2 linked regions of the Sporocytophaga myxococcoides genome follow. The protein of the gene in region 1 interacts with the protein of each later gene in a pairwise test. Links are inferred from orthologs where the notes say so. Each region holds a gene or a part of one and is shown on either strand. Other genes may lie near its edges. The genes, in order: rho and nusG.

Evidence for each region.
Region 2: the proteins of rho (region 1) and nusG interact in binary tests that used the Escherichia coli proteins (3 or more experiments, as listed by UniProt). The link is inferred for Sporocytophaga myxococcoides from one-to-one orthologs.

The regions. Positions count from the first base shown.
Region 1 is NZ_BBLT01000003.1:143,423-148,398, reverse strand. What follows is about bases 1-2,956. They hold rho (transcription termination factor Rho), read left to right. Parts: upstream 1-667; coding sequence 668-2,245; downstream 2,246-2,956. Other genes in these bases: corA (magnesium/cobalt transporter CorA), read left to right, coding at 2,306-2,956; serS (serine--tRNA ligase), read right to left, coding at 1-369. Outside these bases: more of corA, read left to right, coding at 2,957-3,367; MYP_RS08480 (FKBP-type peptidyl-prolyl cis-trans isomerase), read right to left, coding at 3,376-3,801; MYP_RS08475 (FKBP-type peptidyl-prolyl cis-trans isomerase), read right to left, coding at 3,900-4,865; MYP_RS08470 (DHH family phosphoesterase), read right to left, coding at 4,859-4,976. UniProt on the Escherichia coli protein: Facilitates transcription termination by a mechanism that involves Rho binding to the nascent RNA, activation of Rho's RNA-dependent ATPase activity, and release of the mRNA from the DNA template.
Region 2 is NZ_BBLT01000010.1:91,511-104,392, reverse strand. Bases 1-2,841 are described here. They hold nusG (transcription termination/antitermination protein NusG), read right to left. Parts: upstream 1,781-2,841; coding sequence 1,220-1,780; downstream 1-1,219. Other genes in these bases: tuf (elongation factor Tu), read right to left, coding at 2,189-2,841; secE (preprotein translocase subunit SecE), read right to left, coding at 1,796-1,987; rplK (50S ribosomal protein L11), read right to left, coding at 775-1,218; rplA (50S ribosomal protein L1), read right to left, coding at 64-762; rplJ (50S ribosomal protein L10), read right to left, coding at 1-59. Outside these bases: more of tuf, read right to left, coding at 2,842-3,376; MYP_RS20100 (M1 family metallopeptidase), read right to left, coding at 4,061-6,562; MYP_RS20095 (acetyl-CoA carboxylase biotin carboxyl carrier protein subunit), read left to right, coding at 6,617-7,117; pyrH (UMP kinase), read left to right, coding at 7,177-7,884; frr (ribosome recycling factor), read left to right, coding at 7,911-8,471; nadD (nicotinate (nicotinamide) nucleotide adenylyltransferase), read right to left, coding at 8,481-9,053; gmk (guanylate kinase), read right to left, coding at 9,068-9,664; MYP_RS20070 (zf-HC2 domain-containing protein), read right to left, coding at 9,673-9,918; MYP_RS20065 (sigma-70 family RNA polymerase sigma factor), read right to left, coding at 9,955-10,545; MYP_RS20060 (O-antigen ligase family protein), read left to right, coding at 10,798-12,003; MYP_RS20055 (glycosyltransferase family 9 protein), read left to right, coding at 12,047-12,882. UniProt on the Escherichia coli protein: Part of the processive rRNA transcription and antitermination complex (rrnTAC). The complex forms an RNA-chaperone ring around the RNA exit tunnel of RNA polymerase (RNAP).

The sequences.
Region 1 (4,976 bases):
CTCTGCTGTACGTCCTTCAGGCACTGAGTAATGAGGAAGGTTTGGTATTTTAACCAATGTTTCATTTAATTCACTTTCAAGGGCAGCGAGCTTGTCCTCCAGGTCTTTGCTTTTGAGTTTAAGATCAGCAGTAACAGCCTTAGCTTCTTCGGCGGCATCCTTTTGGCCAGCCTTCATCAGCTGCCCAATTTCTTTTGCTTTTGTGTTGCTTTGAGCAAGTATATCGTCAAGAAGTCTTTGCGTATCTCTTCTATATTGATCTATTTCAATTACCTTATCAACGAATGATTCAGCATCTTTAAAGTATTTTTTCTTCAGGCCGGCAATTACTTCCGTTTTATTTTCGCGTATAAAAGCAATCTGTAACATGTTATATAATTTGAAAAGAGCACAAATAAACCTAAAAAGACCACACTAGTCCAAACTTTTTAATTATTTTCCGCGTTAAAAATTTTAAATAAATAAAAATTACTTGACAATTATCTCCTGATAATTTAATATTGCAGAACCAAAACAGCATTTGAGCTTTTTCTAAACAAGTTCATTTCTTTTTAGTTTAACTTAACATCTTAATAAATAACCAGTTTTCATCCTTAAATGGGTTTCCCTTTTAAAAACATAATCAGGGTTGGTTAGTTGATCGTGTTTAATCTATCAGAGCATTTCTATGTACAATATTGAAGAATTAGAGGACAGATTATTATCTGAATTGAAGGACATTGCCGAAAAGTTAGGTATTCAGAATTTTAAAAAGCTGCAGAAAAAAGAACTCATATATAAAATCCTCGACCAACAGGCGGTAATGCCAGAGCCGCAACTCACCGAAAACAAACAAATGATGACTATTGACAATACGGAAGATGGCTCAAGAGATGAAAAGGAGCCTAGAAAAAGGATCAGAAAGAGAGAAAATGTAAAGGAAACAGAGCCAGCTAATGAAGATTTTCCTTCTTTTTCAAGTTCAAATGAATTTGTTTTCGAGCCTTTCCAAAGAGAATCTGAACCTCTATTTGAAACTGCAGCCCCAGCAGTTTCCACTTTTGAAGAAATAAGAGAAGAAAAGCCTGTTGAAAGAGTAAAATCAACAAGACAAACCTCACAAAACAATGGCGGTGTGAGTATGCGTGAGTTTGACGGAATTATTCTTAATTCAGGTGTACTAGAAATAATGCAGGACGGATATGGTTTCTTAAGATCAGCAGACTATAATTACCTTGCAAGCCCTGACGATATATATGTATCTCCTTCTCAGATTAAACTATTCGGACTGAAGACAGGTGATACCGTTAAAGGCCAGATCAGACCTCCGAAAGAAGGGGAAAAATATTTTGCATTACTTAGAGTTGAAAGCGTAAACGGAAAGACTACTGAAGAAATCAGAGATCGTATTCCATTTGAATTCCTTACGCCGCTTTTCCCACAGGAAAGATTAAACCTAAGCACCACTCACAATCAGTTATCTACAAGAATCCTTGATCTTTTTGCGCCAATAGGAAAAGGTCAGAGGGGTATGATTGTAGCTCAGCCTAAAACAGGTAAAACAGTTCTCCTTAAAGAAATTGCAAACGCTATTGCCACAAACCATCCGGAAGTATATCTGATGATCCTACTGATCGACGAGCGTCCTGAGGAGGTTACAGATATGGCAAGAAACGTAAAAGCTGAAGTGATATCTTCTACATTTGACGAACAGGCTGAAAGACACGTAAAGATTGCTTCAATAGTACTTGAAAAAGCTAAAAGAATGGTTGAATGCGGCCATGATGTAGTTATTCTGTTAGACTCTATCACAAGACTTGCAAGAGCTTACAATACAGTTGTTCCTTCTTCAGGTAAAATACTTTCAGGTGGTGTGGATGCAAACGCGCTACATAAGCCTAAAAGATTTTTCGGTGCTGCAAGAAATGTAGAAAATGGCGGATCGCTTACTATCATTGCTACTGCGCTTATAGAAACCGGAAGCAAAATGGACGAAGTTATCTTTGAAGAATTCAAAGGTACTGGTAACATGGAGTTGCAGCTTGACAGAAAGCTTTCCAACAAAAGGATCTATCCTGCTATTGATGTTCCTGCATCAGGAACAAGACGCGAAGACCTTCTTATGGATAAAGATGAGCTTTCCAGAGTATGGATTCTGAGAAAATACATGTCAGATATGACATCGGTAGAAGCTATGGACTTCTTGATCGACAAGATGAAAAACACCAAGGACAACAATGAGTTCCTTGTTTCAATGAATGGATAACAATTGATAATCGATATAAAGAAGCGGCTTTCTAGCCGCTTTTTTTATGTCAAATAACTAATGAAAACGGTAAGACCTCATAAATCAAGGACAGTCGGATTATCCCCGGGCACTCTTAAAGAAAATAAGAATCCTGAAAATAACTCAGTCGTAACTGTCATGAGTTATAATGCGACTTCTCTGGAAGAAAGAACGATTTCTTCTCTGGATGAACTTCATAAATATAAAAGTGCTGATGCCGTTTCATGGATTAATATTGATGGGACAGAAGATAGCGAGAGTCTCAAAAAAATCGGCGAAATTTTTAATCTGCACCCTCTCCTGCTTGAAGATATATCCACAGCGGAACAACGTCCGAAAATGGACGAATTCGATGAACAGCTATTTACTATCCTCAATATGCTTAGTTTTAATTCCGAGAAAAATTGTATAACAGTTGAACAGGTCGGCATCGTATTGGGTAGCAACTACGTACTCTCCTTTCAGGAAGCAGGCGGAGATGTATTTGACCCAAACAGGAACAGGATTAGAAACAACAAGGGGAAACACCGGAAATATTCTGCTGACTATTTATTCTATACCCTTATAGATACCATTGTAGACAATTATTTTATCATCCTTGAAAAAATTGGGGAAAGACTTGAAGATATAGAAGATAGCCTGATTAGCGAACCTACCAATGACATTCTTAACGACCTTTACAAAATTAAAAGAGAGCTTATTCTTCTCCGCAAATCCATTTGGCCGCTCCGTGAGGTTTTAATGAAATTCGAAAGAGAAGAATATGAGCTTATAACCGATTCCACTCAAACTTATTTTAAGGACGTTTATGACCATACTGTTCAGATTATTGATACTTTGGAATCCTTCAGAGATTTGTCAGGAGGAATGCTTGATCTTTATATGTCAAGTATAAGCAATAGGATGAATGCCGTTATGAAAGTCCTTACTGTTATATCAACCATATTTATCCCATTATCTTTTTTGGCAGGCATTTACGGGATGAACTTTGACTATATACCTGAATTAAAGTGGAAATATGGATACTTTGGATTTTTGGCTTCATGCCTTACAATTTTAATAGCAATGCTATTCTACTTCAGAAAGAAAAAATGGCTCTGAAAGAGCCATTACTTTACCTTTAACAAATGCATTTCAAATATCAAGGTTGCATTTGGTGGAATTAAGTATTTACCAGGGTGCTCATCATCTTTTACACCTTTTTTGCCATACCCAAGGTTGCCAGGAATAATTAAAACCCCTTCTTCACCTTCAGACATCAAGAGAACTCCTTCATCCCAACCAGGGATCACTTCCTTAGTACCAAGTACAAATTGAAAAGGTTTACCATCATAACTGCTTTCAAACTGCTTGCCATCAGTAAACTTCCCCTTGTAATGAACTTTTACTTTAGCTCCTGCATAAGCTTTTTCCCCCGTACCTCTTTTCTTCACAACATACTTCAAACCAGATTTTGTTGTGATAGTATCACCTTCTGCAAACGTTTTGCTAAATGGAATCAAAAAAATTGCCCAAAAGAAAATCAGATGTTTCATTTCAAAGTTTTAAATGAAAAACGGAGATTAAAAAAATTGGTTTAAAGAAAAAAGGTTGTCCAAATATGAACAACCTCTCTAATACTTATTCTTACCTATTACTTCTTAACATCAAGCACTTCAATATCAAATACCAAAGGTGCATTTTTAGGAATCAGGAATTTCCCTTTGTTTGCCGGATCAGGTATTCCAGACTTACCATAACCAAGAGGAGATGGAATAAAGATTGTAGCTTTATCACCTTTACCAAGCACCTGAAGTGCGTCTTCCCACCCTGGAATCACTCTGCCAAGTCCAACAACAACAGTGAAAGGATCTTTACCTACTGAAGAATCAAATGTTGTACCATCAAGAAGCTTTCCTGTGTACTCAACTGTAACAGTATCCCCTTTAGTAATTAAAGGAGAATTTGCATCTTTTGTAATCACATAAGAAACGCCATACTTGGTTCTTTGAGCAGTAATATTTTCGGACTTTAGTTTTTTGTCAATGATGGCATTGTCAGTTTTAAGTTGAGTTTTTACAGAAGCAGAATCAAGCATTTTGCTGATATAATCATCTACCATTGCCATTTGCTGCTTGTTCATTTCCTGCTGTTGCTTTCTATACTTTTCTCTTTCAGCAGCTACCTCTGATTTAGTATAGACTTTAACTACCTTAACATTAAATGTAGTAAAACTACCTGGTTTAATTTCCTTAGGCATCTCTGTGTTGAATCTCTTTTGGTAAAGAGAATCGCTGCTTACCATAAAAATAGCGCTATCACCTTCACTAAGCAAGGCCAAACCTTCTTCAAGGCTCCCTTTAAAAGGAGATTCAGAAACAAGAATATCTATTGGGTTCCCGTAATTCTGTTTCGCAGTGCTAAAGGTATCCTTCTCATTTTGATAGCTCATCTGCACAAGAGCTACGCTTCCAACTTCCACATTCTTTCCACCAGTTGAGTCCTTTACAATCTTGTATTTAAGGCCGTTCTCGGTTTTTTTGTATCCGTCGCAAGAAGACAGAATACCGGAAGCGGCTAAAATACATAGGCCAACTGCCGCAACACTTTTCTTTAACATAATGATTTTTCTAGTTTATAGTTCTGATATAATTGTTCTTTATAGGCAGGAAGCACTTCCAAAAAATTTTTTACAGTATCTTCAAGGTTTAGATTTGATTTTCCTCCCGCT
Region 2 (12,882 bases), on another replicon or contig:
TTTGTTGAAAATTTCTGGCTCAAGTCCTCAATAATCTGAGCTTTTTGTTCTTTTGTCATTTTCTTATATTCCTGAAATTGAACTCTTATCAACTGAAATACCAGGGCTCATTGTACTTGACAATGAAACACTCTTGATATAAGTACCTTTTGCTGAAGCAGGTTTCAGTTTTGAAATTACCTGAATTAGCTCATTAATATTCTCCTGAATTTTATCAGGAGAGAAAGATACTTTACCGATACTGGTATGAATGATTCCGTACTTATCTACTTTGAAGTCGATTTTACCTTGCTTAATTTCTTTAACAGCTTTTCCAACTTCAAGAGTTACAGTTCCAGCTTTAGGGTTTGGCATTAAGCTTCTTGGACCAAGAATTCTACCCAATTTACCAACCTTTGCCATTACTGTTGGCATTGTAATGATTACATCGATATCTAACCAGCCTTGCTCAATTTTAGCAATATAGTCATCGAGGCCAACGTGCTCAGCACCGGCATCTTTTGCTTCTTGAGCTTTATCAGGAGTACAAAGAACAAGAACTCTAACATCCTTACCAGTACCATGAGGAAGAGCAACAACTCCTCTCACCATTTGATCCGCCTTCTTAGGATCAACTCCTAATCTAACATCTATATCAACAGAAGCATCAAATTTCGTGAAAGTAATCTCTTTAACTAAATTAGCTGCATCTGCAAGAGAATATTCCTGCTCAGGGTTATATTTGGCAATTACTTGCTTTTGTTTTTTTGTAAGTTTTCCCATGTCAATTTCCTATTAAGATTCCCAAGGAGCTTTGCCTGTAATTGTTATACCCAAACTTCTGGCAGTTCCGGCAATCATCTTCATCGCTGAATCAATTTTAGAACAATTTAAGTCTGGCAATTTAGTTTCAGCGATCGTTTTAACCTGATCCCAGGTAACTGATCCTACTTTATTTCTGTTAGGTTCTGCAGATCCTTTTTTTGCTTTTGCTGCTTCCATTAAAAGAATTGGAGCTGGAGGAGTTTTAATAACAAAGTCAAAAGACTTGTCTTTATACATTGTTATTAACACTGGTAATAAAACACCTGGTTTATCTTGTGTTCTAGCATTAAACTGCTTACAGAACTCCATGATATTCAAACCTTTACTACCCAATGCTGGACCGATTGGAGGAGATGGATTTGCGGCTCCGCCCTTTACCTGCAATTTCAGATATCCGCCTATTTCTTTTGCCATTTTACTGAACTTTTTCTACTTGCATATAATTCAACTCAACCGGTGTATTTCTTCCGAAAATTTTCACCATAACATTGAGCTTCTTTCTTTCTTCAAATACTTCTTCTACAGAACCTGTAAATCCGTTGAACGGACCATCCATAACTTTAACCAGCTCTCCTACTATAAAAGGAGTTTCCAGTTTTTCTTCTCTTTCATCAACCTGATCCACTTTTCCAAGAATCCTGTTAACTTCAGATTGTCTTAATGGTACTGGTTTTTTTGAAGCTGCACCTGTTTCACTAGATCCCAGGAATCCTATAACTCCAGGAATACTTGTAATAATGTGTGCTGCTTCGCCGTGATTTATATCTGCTTGAATTAGTACATATCCAGGGAAAAAATTTCTCTCACGTACTCTCTTTTTCCCATTTCTCATTTCATATACCTTTTCTGAAGGTATCAAAACCTGAGGAACAAACTCTTGAAGATTCTGTCTTACGATTTCGTTTTCAAGATAGCTTTTTACTTTCTTTTCTTGACCACTTACCGCCCTAACAACATACCATTGTAATTGACTCATCGATCTATCCCCCCTTTAGAAGTTTTCGTAAATGAAGGACATACCGTTTTTAAATAAATAATCGATAACACCGATTATTAGTGCAAAAATGATAGAAGCAACCAGAACAAGGACAGTACTGCTCTGAAGTTCACTGAACTTCGGCCAGGAAACTCTACTTCTGATTTCTTCAACTGACTCTTTTAGAAAATCTATTACCTTTTTCATTTTTGACTTATTTTCCTGTGCACGGGTGGAGAGATTCGAACTCCCATCAACGGTTTTGGAGACCGCTATTCTACCCTTGAACTACACCCGTTTAACTACACACCCCTGAAAAGGGAGTGCAAAGTTAGAGAATATCTTATAAATAAACAAGTGCGTTCTCGAAAATAATTTTCAAAAACGCACTCTTATTTATTTTTTTACTTATTTTAAAATTTCAGTTACCTGACCAGCACCTACTGTTCTACCACCTTCTCTGATCGCAAATCTTAATCCTTTCTCCATCGCAACAGAGTTGATTAGTTTTACAGTGATTGTGATATTGTCACCAGGCATAACCATTTCAGTTCCTTCAGGAAGGATGATTTCGCCAGTAACGTCAGTTGTTCTCATATAGAACTGAGGTCTGTATTTGTTGAAGAATGGTGTATGTCTTCCACCTTCCTCTTTTGAAAGAACATAAATCTCAGCTTTGAATTCTAAATGAGGAGTTACAGAACCTGGCTTACAGATTACCATTCCTCTTCTGATCTGATCTTTCTCAATACCTCTTAGAAGTAAACCAACGTTATCGCCAGCTTCTCCTCTATCAAGGATTTTTCTGAACATCTCAACTCCAGTAACTGTAGACTTAAGGTTTTCAGCACCCATACCAAGAATATCAACAGGCTCTCCAGAGTTAATAACACCTCTTTCAATTCTACCTGTTGCAACAGTACCTCTACCTGTGATAGAGAAAACGTCTTCAACTGGCATCAAGAAAGGAAGCTCTGTCATACGAGGAGGAATCGGAATATCGTTATCAACCGCATTCATTAGCTCTTCGATTGTAGCTACCCATTTAGCATCTCCATTCAATCCACCTAGAGCAGAACCTCTGATTATAGAGATTGTATCACCAGGGAATTCGTAGAAGCTAAGTAGTTCTCTAACTTCCATCTCAACTAAGTCAAGAAGTTCAGGATCGTCAACTAAGTCAACTTTGTTCATGAAAACAACTAGAGCAGGAACACCTACCTGACGAGCAAGAAGAATATGCTCTCTAGTTTGAGGCATTGGTCCGTCAGTAGCAGCAACCACAAGGATAGCACCGTCCATCTGGGCAGCACCAGTAACCATGTTTTTCACATAGTCAGCGTGACCTGGACAGTCAACGTGAGCATAGTGTCTGTTAGCTGTAGCATACTCCACGTGAGAAGTATTGATAGTAATACCTCTTTCTTTTTCTTCAGGAGCGTTGTCAATAGTAGAGAAATCTCTTTTCTCTGCTAGACCTTTTTCTGACAATACTTTAGTGATTGCGGCAGTCAAAGTTGTTTTACCGTGGTCTACGTGACCTATAGTACCTATATTCACGTGAGGTTTGGAACGGTCAAAAGTTTCTTTAGCCATATTTGAAAATCCTCGGTTTTATTGTTAATTTATAATTTTATAATTATTTAAATGCGATAAAGGAATTTGTAATCTTAAGCTGACTTGCTCTTGAGTTTGAATTTTATGAGCCAGTGACGGGAATTGAACCCGTGACCCCTTCCTTACCAAGGAAGTACTCTACCCCTGAGCTACACCGGCTTAAGAGCACCTCTCCAGGAAGCTCAAAAAAATTGAGCGGGAGACGAGGCTCGAACCCGCGACCTACAGCTTGGAAGGCTGTCGCTCTACCAACTGAGCTACTCCCGCTTTTAATTAATTTGGCTAGTCTGAGATTTTTCCCTTCTCAGAATCAAAATTGGTTCGCAAAGTAAACAAACCATTTTCAATTCCCCAATTTTTCTCGAAACTATTTTTAAATAAAATATATTGTGGGGAGAGAAGGATTCGAACCTTCGAAGTCATATGACGACAGATTTACAGTCTGTTCCAGTTGGCCACTTTGGTATCTCCCCAAACTAATTTGAAAACTTCCTTTTCAAATCAACCTTTTAAACTTGCTGTTTTAAAAAATTGAGCTGCAAAAATAGGTGCTTTTTTATTTAAGTCAAATTTTTGCACCTATTTTTATTGCTTTTTTTTTAATTATTCTTCAGTCTATTAATTATCAACCATTTAAGCTTACATCTTTTTTAATAAATAATTCTATTTAAGCATTTGCAGATAATAATTTGCAGCATTTCTGATTACTTCATGTTTATTTGTTTCTGATATTTTCTTTAACAATTGCTTCCCTTCATTCTTTTCCGCTTCCGGAAGTATCGCCAGATATTGGCTAAAATAACTCAACAATGCATAAGTCCTTCGATCTTCAGAAGTTTGCATATTTTTTTTAAACCATATGTATTTTGTAGTATCCTTCGAATTAATAAAGTAATTGGCCAGAGGTATTATTATGTTAATATTGTCAATAGATTCAAACTCCGGAATCTTTTTTTCAATATTTGCATCTTTTGCCTTTAACAAACTGGAGAGTGACGCTCCAACAACTGAATAGGCCTTTTCATCTAGGCCTTTATAATAAAGATCCACAAATCTCTTATTATCATAAGATGACAATAAATAAATAGCCTGGGCTCTAACTGCAGGCTTACTATCGGATGACGCAATTCTTTCAAGGTCTGGTATATAATTTTCAATATTGGGAATAACATATCTAGAAAACTGATCCAAAGCATAATCTCTTATACCCCAGAATCTATCATTTAGCGCGCCTTTTAATAGACTTTCAAAATCTTTGGTTTTGAATTTTGCCTGAGCCATTTCCTGATTTTCAGCTTTACTCAGATCAAAATAAGCCACCAAGGCATCTTTTCTTCCGAAATACCCATGAGAATTTTTGAATTGAAAAATAAGCTCTTCATCTGTTTTTTCATGAGACTTCTTAGATAAGACTTCATTTTCAGGATCAAAGTGCACAAGATTCGGCTGAGCAGCACAAGGCAGGGAAAAACTCTGCTTTGATTTAGTAAGTTCAAGATGATAGGTATTTTTCATTCCATTTACCCAAACATCAAGCTTAAATGGTATCCTATATATAGGAGTTCTTAAGGTATCCTGTTGCTGTTCCACAGTTAAACTCAACATACCACTGCTATACTGACTTTCAATTTTAAGACTGGGGTGCCCCGGAGCTAAAAACCATTGATTAAAAAACCAATTCAAATCGATTCCGGTCACTTCCTCAAATGCAAGCCTTAAATCATGAATTTCTGCAGGTTTAAACTGATTTCGTTTTAGATACAAATTTAAAGCTTCGAAAAAAGCAGAATCCCCAACAACCGTTCTCAGAGTATGTAAAACCCTTCCTCCTTTATTATAGCTATGTCTATCAAACATATCCTCCCTATCGTGATAATGAAATCTGATCAAAGGTTCCTGTTTGTGATTTGCTTCATCAAAGTATTGCTTCTCTTCTGTTTCAGCATGCTGATCAGCCTCATCCTTTCCGTATTTATAATTCAGCCACAGATATTCAGAATAATTTGCAAATGATTCATTTAATGGTAAGTTAGCCCAGGATTCGGCAGTAACTAAATCGCCAAACCAATGGTGAAATAGTTCATGGGCAATGATTGGATCCCAGCTTTCGTCAAGCAATTCTCTATCATCAGATTGAAGAGCTTCCATAAAAACTGACGCAGAAGTATTCTCCATAGCGCCTGATACAAAATCCCTTACTACAACCTGTGAATATTTATCCCAGGGAAATTTATATTTTAACAATGAGGAGAAAAAAGCAATCATTTCAGGTGTATTCCCAAAAATCGATTTGGCATACTTCCCATACTGAGGTTCTACATAATAATTAATTTTAAAATCATCCCAATCAAATCGTGTATCTGTCATTTGATCTTCGATAATAGAATATTTTCCTATTGCCATCATAAAAAGGTATGGTGCATGAGGAAGATCCTGTTTCCAATAAAAAGTGTTGGTTCCATCTTTATTGGCTTTTTGATAAACCAGTTCTCCGTTAGAAAGAACAGTAAAGGCTGAATCAACTGTAATAAACATTTCCTGAGTAGTCTTTTCATTCGGAGAATCAATGGTAGGAAACCAGCATGAATTGGCTTCGGTTTCACCTTGCGTCCATATTTGAACAGGTTTCTGAGGATCCTTTCCATCTGCGTTTATAAAATACAAACCTCTATCATCAGTGATTGCTTCACTCCCTCCTTTTTTAATTTCATTTGGCTTCGCGGTGTATTTTATTCGGATCAGAAAAGTATCCTTACTTTGATAAACCTTATCAAGAGTAATATCCAGTTTTTCTTTATTATACAAATATTTTAGGGGAATTGCATTTGGGGTTACCAAATCTACAGAATGTATGTCCATTCCCTTTGCATCCAACACAAGTCCTTTTTGAGGATAAAACAGGGGTTTAAAAGTTAAATAGGCTACACCATTAAGGTATTGGTTCTTCCAGTCGAATGAAACTTCCAGTTTAGTATGAAGTAAATCTACCGGCCTTGTTCGTGACGGCTGATAAGGACCATTACTTGTCTTAAAAGTAGGAACACTTTTTTTCTCCTTTTCAGCTACCAGTACTGTTTTATCATTTTTTTTTAATGATTTACAAGAAAATAATAGCAGCAAGAGGGGTATCAGAAAGAACCGCCCTGTTGAAACAGAAAAACTCATACTCAGTTGTTTTTTGATTGATTTAATTATATTTAAGAACGAAATAATATTGAAATGTTAAAAATAAAAACTAGTAATCAAAATTTTATTGAGTTTCATAAAGAAGGTGATAAGCTTATCCTTAATGGAAGTCCTTTAAACTGGGACATTTCCGAACTGGCTTATCAAAAATCTTATCATATTATTAAAGAAAACAAAAGCTATTCTGTGGAAGTATTAAAATTCGACAGAGAGCAGAAGATGCTCTATTTAAGAATAAACGATAAGGAACTTCAGATTACGCTCCAGGATACCAGAGATCTTATGCTCGAAAAACTTGGAGTCAGTAACAAGAGATCCGAAACTCTCAATGACATAAAAGCTCCAATGCCAGGAAAAGTTTTAGAGATAAAAGTAAAAGAAGGTCAGACCATTGAGAAAGGAGAACCTATATTGATCCTTGAAGCCATGAAGATGGAAAATCTGATAAAATCTCCAGGAACAGGTATTGTTAAAAGTATTCAAATTAAGGAAGGACAGAGTGTCGAAAAAAATCAGGTACTGATCAGGTTATAATTTAATTATTAGATAATCATTATTATATTTGCCAAGTTTGCGGTAAAATATCTTCTGAAATGAAATACAAAAGAATTCTTTTAAAACTAAGTGGAGAAGCATTAATGGGAAATCAAAAGTACGGTATAGATCCGGAAGTTCTCATGAGGTATGCAAAAGAAATAAAGGCTGTAAGTGATAAAGGTGTTCAGCTGGCAATTGTTATCGGAGGAGGTAATATATACAGAGGTGTTGAAGCTGCGGCTACAGGAATAGACAGAGTTCAGGGCGACTATATGGGAATGCTTGCTACTGTGATAAATGCAATGGCCCTTCAAAGCGCACTAGAAAATATTGGTCTTTATACAAGATTAATGTCTGGTATTAAGATAGAACAAGTTTGCGAGCAATTCATCAGAAGAAGAGCGGTAAGACATCTTGAGAAAGGACGAATTGTAATTTTCGGAGCAGGTACTGGAAACCCATATTTTACTACAGATTCGGCAGCAAGCTTAAGAGCTATTGAAATTGAAGCTCAGGCTGTTCTTAAAGGAACGAGAGTGGACGGAATTTATTCATCAGATCCTGAAAAAGATCCAACAGCAACAAGATTCTCCAACATTTCATTTAAGGAAGTATATCAAAAAGGTTTACAGATCATGGATATGACAGCCTTCACCCTTTGCAAAGAAAATGGTTTACCAATTATCGTATTTGATATGAATAAACCTGGCAACCTTTTGAAGATCGCAGAAGGTGAAGATGTCGGTACACTGGTAACAATGTAATTTTATTATATAACTTATTTTTCCAAATGGAAGAAATTCAATTATACCTGGACGAAGCAAAGGATGCAATGCAAAAAGCATTGAAGCATACTGAAGCTGAATTCGCTAAAATACGTGCCGGCAAAGCTATGCCGTCAATGGTTCACGGAGTTTCTGTAAGCTATTATGGTATAGACACGCCGTTAGAACAAGTGTCGTCAATCACTACTCCGGATGCAAGAACAATTTTGATCAAGCCTTTCGAAAAAAAGCTGATCTCTGAAATTGAAAAGGCTATTAAAGACAGTAATCTTGGTTTCAATCCTCAAAATGACGGTGAAAACATCAGAATCTCTTTACCTCCTCTTACTGAAGAGAGAAGAAAAGCTCTTGTAAAACAAGTGAAAGGTGAGTCAGAAAATGGAAAGATCGGCATCCGTAATATCAGAAAAGACACTAATGAAGAATTAAGAAAACTTCAAAAAGAGGGTGCTTCAGAAGATGAAATCAAAAAAGCCGAAGAGAAAGTACAATCTTTGACTAATGACTTTATTGCAAAAATAGATCAGGTTTTAGCTAAGAAAGAAGCTGAAATAATGACTGTTTAATTCAATATTTTAACGGTAGAGATTTTTATTTTTAATAAAAGTCTCTACCTCTTGAGTTATCATATATTTTACAGAAAGATTTTTTTTGATTGACTGCCTGATGTAAGTAGCAGAAATATCCAGTAAAGGAGCCTCCACAAACCTTACATTTTTATGATTTTTCAATTCACAATCACCTGAATCCGGCCTTGGATAAACATACAATTCAAAATACTCCAGTATACTGTTGAAATTTTTCCATTTGGGAAGTTGACAAAGGTTATCCTCTCCGATAATAAGAACAAACTTATTTTTAGGAAATTTCTCCTGAATATAAGTCAGCGTATCTATAGTATAACTCGGCTTAGGTAAATGGAATTCAACATCGCTGACGCGAAATTTCGGATGATCCATTATGGCCAGATTTACCATATCATACCGGTCAAACTCGTGAAGTAAAGTATTATTTTTTTTCAGAGGATTCTGGGGTGTCACAACATACCATACTTCGTCAAGGTCAGCATGCTCAGCCATTACGTTCCCGATAATCAGGTGACCTATGTGGATAGGGTTAAACGAACCAAAAAAAAGACCAACTTTCATGAAACGCTAAACTATCAACCTTTTTGAGGAAAACTGATTTTTCCATTAAGAAAATCATCTACTAGTTGTTGAGCTCCTTTTAATGCCTCTTCCAAATCATTATTTACCAAAGTAATATCAAACTGATTTTCAAAGCTCATTTCAAATTTCACTTTGAATAATCTCGCAGAAATACTTTCCTCTGTATCTGTTTTTCTTTCTCTCAGTCTTTGTTCCAAAACTTCCATAGATGGACATTTCACAAAAATTGCTAATGCCTTATCACCATAGAATTTTTTCAGACTAAGGCCGCCTTTAACATCAACATCGAAAACTGCACTTTTCCCTTCACTCCAAATTCTGTTAATTTCAGATTTTAAAGTACCATAGAATTGGCCGGGGTATACTTGTTCCCATTCAACAAAATCTTCTTGATCAATTTTTTGTTTGAATTCTTCTGGGGTAAGGAAATAATAATCTTTTCCATAAGTTTCATTACGACCTCTTTTGTCGCGTGTACAAGCAGAAATTGAGTATCCCAGATTATTATTTTTGGCAAGCAGATGCTTGACAATAGTCGTTTTACCAGATCCAGAGGGAGCTGAAAAAATGATTAATTTGCCATCTTCCATAGACAAATTTAAAAACTTTCGTTCAATTTATCCTTAATATTCGCTATTAAGGCCGAAGGAACGGGCTTTTTTTCGATTTTGCTTTTTAAAACCTCCTTTACATTTTTATCAAGATTATAGCTTTGATAACATGGCATGCATTCTTCTATATGTTTTTCCAGAAATTGTTTCTGATTATCAGAAGCTTCTCCATCTATTAAAAGATGAAGCGCATGCAAACACTCATTACATTCAGAGATTTTTCCCTTATCCATTCGAGTTAAATTGTTCGCAATCATACGGAATTTTTCTTATTTGTTATAGCCCATTGTACCAGCATAAGCTTTCAACTTTTCCTTTAATAAGTTTCTAGCCCTATGCAATCTTGACCTAACTGTACCGATAGGAATATCAAGAATTTTGGCCATTTCTTCATAAGTAAATCCCTCAAGGTCGCAAAGAATAATAATAGTTCTGAAATCCACTGCCAATGCATTCAGCGCAGTAGCAACCTCATCCCCAATCATTTCCTGCAAAGATTCTATCCTAAGATCGGTGGTGATACTTTCATCCACGTCATCTGAGTTATAATAAGACTCTACTTCCTGATAATCAACCTTTGAAGGTTCCTTGCTTTTCTTTCTAAAATCATTTATAAAGCTGTTTTTCAATATTCTGAACAGCCAGGCTTTAGCATTTGTACCTTGCTCGTATGAATTAAAGAATCGATAAGCCTTTAAATAGGTCTCTTGTACAAGATCATTTGCATCGTCTTCATCAAGGGTCAGACGATAAGCAAAATTATAAAGAGAATCAATTAAAGGCATAAACTCCTTTTCAAACTGAGCATCTTTCTCCGCTTTGCTTAAATCCTTTCTTATATTTTCTCTATTCTCTTCCATTTAAAGTATTATTTATAATTTTACTTAATGAATAAAGTAATTATCGTACCATATTTACGATTCCTTAAAGTAGAACATTAAAATTTCTGCATTTGTTGTGTTTGGAATCCCAAGGAAACCAACACTCTAATTTTCAAAGACTTTTAAATCAAGAAAAATATTTATTACCCTTAATTAATGGATTCACAAAACCAATATTATTTAATTTTTGTAAGAATATGCCTTTTTGTCATAATCATAGGGATGTTCACTATGGATAGTTTCCATATCCTTGCAAACCAAGGCATACTAGCTTTAACAGGATTTGCTTTACTTTATTTTTTATTGAATATCAGAAATTTTAGCGTTTTTCTAGTTGAAAAAAGATTTTCAGTTTTCATCCTTATTTTTATTACATTCATAATAAGTCTTTTAAAAACGAATCCTGAAAATCAAAAATATGCAGCCCTACAATTTGAACTGCATTATCAATTTCTTGCATTGCCATTTTTATTTGCTGTGCTTCCTCCCTTTCCCAAAAAACTCTATTACGATACTTTTTTTCTCTTTCTTCTCATTGTTTTTGTTTGCTCGGTGGGTAGCACTGCTATTTACTTTCAAAATAAAGAATACTTTGACTGGGCATATGGCAAATCACATCTGATACCCACCCCCATAAATCATGTTCGCTATAGTCTAATGGTTACCTTCGCGATATTTGTCTCCTTTTATCTATTAGTGAAAAATTATTTTAATGATCTTTTCTTTAAATTTCTGAATATTGCAATCCTTATATTTCTCATCTTTTATCAGCATCTTCTAGCTGTCAGATCTGGATTAGTTGCGTTTTATGCAGTACTTCTATTAATTATCTTTTATTCAATAACTTCAAAAAACTTTAAAAATGGCATTCTAGTTTTTTTAGGTGCAATTGCATTAATTACGATTTCGTTCTTTTCACTTGATACCCTGAGGAATAAATGGGGATATACAATGTATGACTGGAACTTAAGTGATATTAAAGATAAAGCAAATCATTACTCTATTGGAAAAAGGTTAGTCTCTCAGCAGGTAACATTCGAGTTGTTCAGAGATCATCCAATTTTTGGAGTAGGTGAAGGAAACTTAGAAGCTGAGGTAAGAAAAGGTTACGAAAAAAACTTCTCATACGTAGAACCGGCTAATCGACTGAGTCCACATAATCAATACCTAAGAACACTTGCAGCTACTGGCATTCTGGGATTTATCATCTTTATGTGCTGTTTTTATTTTCCATTGTTCTCGGGCAAAAATTACAAATCCAAAATTCTTTTGTCCATATACATTATTACCTCTGTTTCATTCTTGTTTGAAGACACACTAGAAACCAAGGCAGGCCTGACATTTACTTTTTTCTTTATCATGTTTTGCCTTCATTACACAAAAGCGATAAGGTCGGACAGGGATTTAATTCATGATTTAGAGAAGAGACAAAGTTAAGGTTAGTCAAATTTCTAGGGATTTGTTAAGGTTTAATTAATTTATGAAAAATATACTGATAAGCAGAACTGATAACCTTGGAGATGTAGTACTTACTTTTCCTATGGCTGCATATCTAAAAAAACATTTTCAGGGTTCCAGAATTTTGTTTCTTGGGAAAAAATATACAGCAGATCTAATAAAGGCATGCAACTCTATTGATGAATTCATTTCAAGAGAAGACCTCATAAGGGATCCCGATATTTTAAGATTAAAGAATATAGAGGCTGTCATATTTGTGTATCCAGACAAAAAGATTGCAAAAATATGCAAGCAAAATGACATATCGATCCGCATTGGTACCAGTCACAGAATATTTCACTGGTTTTATACCAATAAAAGAATAAATTTTTCCAGAAAGAAATCTAATCTCCATGAAGCTCAGTTAAACTTCAAATTGCTTAAAGGGATAGGAATAAAAGAAATTCCATCCACTGAATCTCTGGGGGAACTACTCGATGTATCCCCAAAAATTGACATTCCAGAGTCGATAAAATCCGATCTTGAGCATGCGAGAAAAAAGATTATACTTCACCCCAAATCAAAAGGAAGCGCCAGAGAATGGCCTCTAGAAAACTATTTTTTTCTTGCCCAAAAATTAATTTCAGCAGGCTATACACCCGTAATTACAGGCACAAAAGAAGAAGGCGACAAAATCCGAAAGGAACAAAACAACTTTTTTTCTCTTCCTGAATTGATTGATCTTACTGGCAAAGTTTCTTTGGGAGAACTTATTTCGGTTATTTCCAAATCAGAGGGGCTTATAGCATGTAGTACAGGACCACTACATATTGCTTCTGCCCTGGGAGTAAATACGATAGGCTTCTATCCTCCAATAAA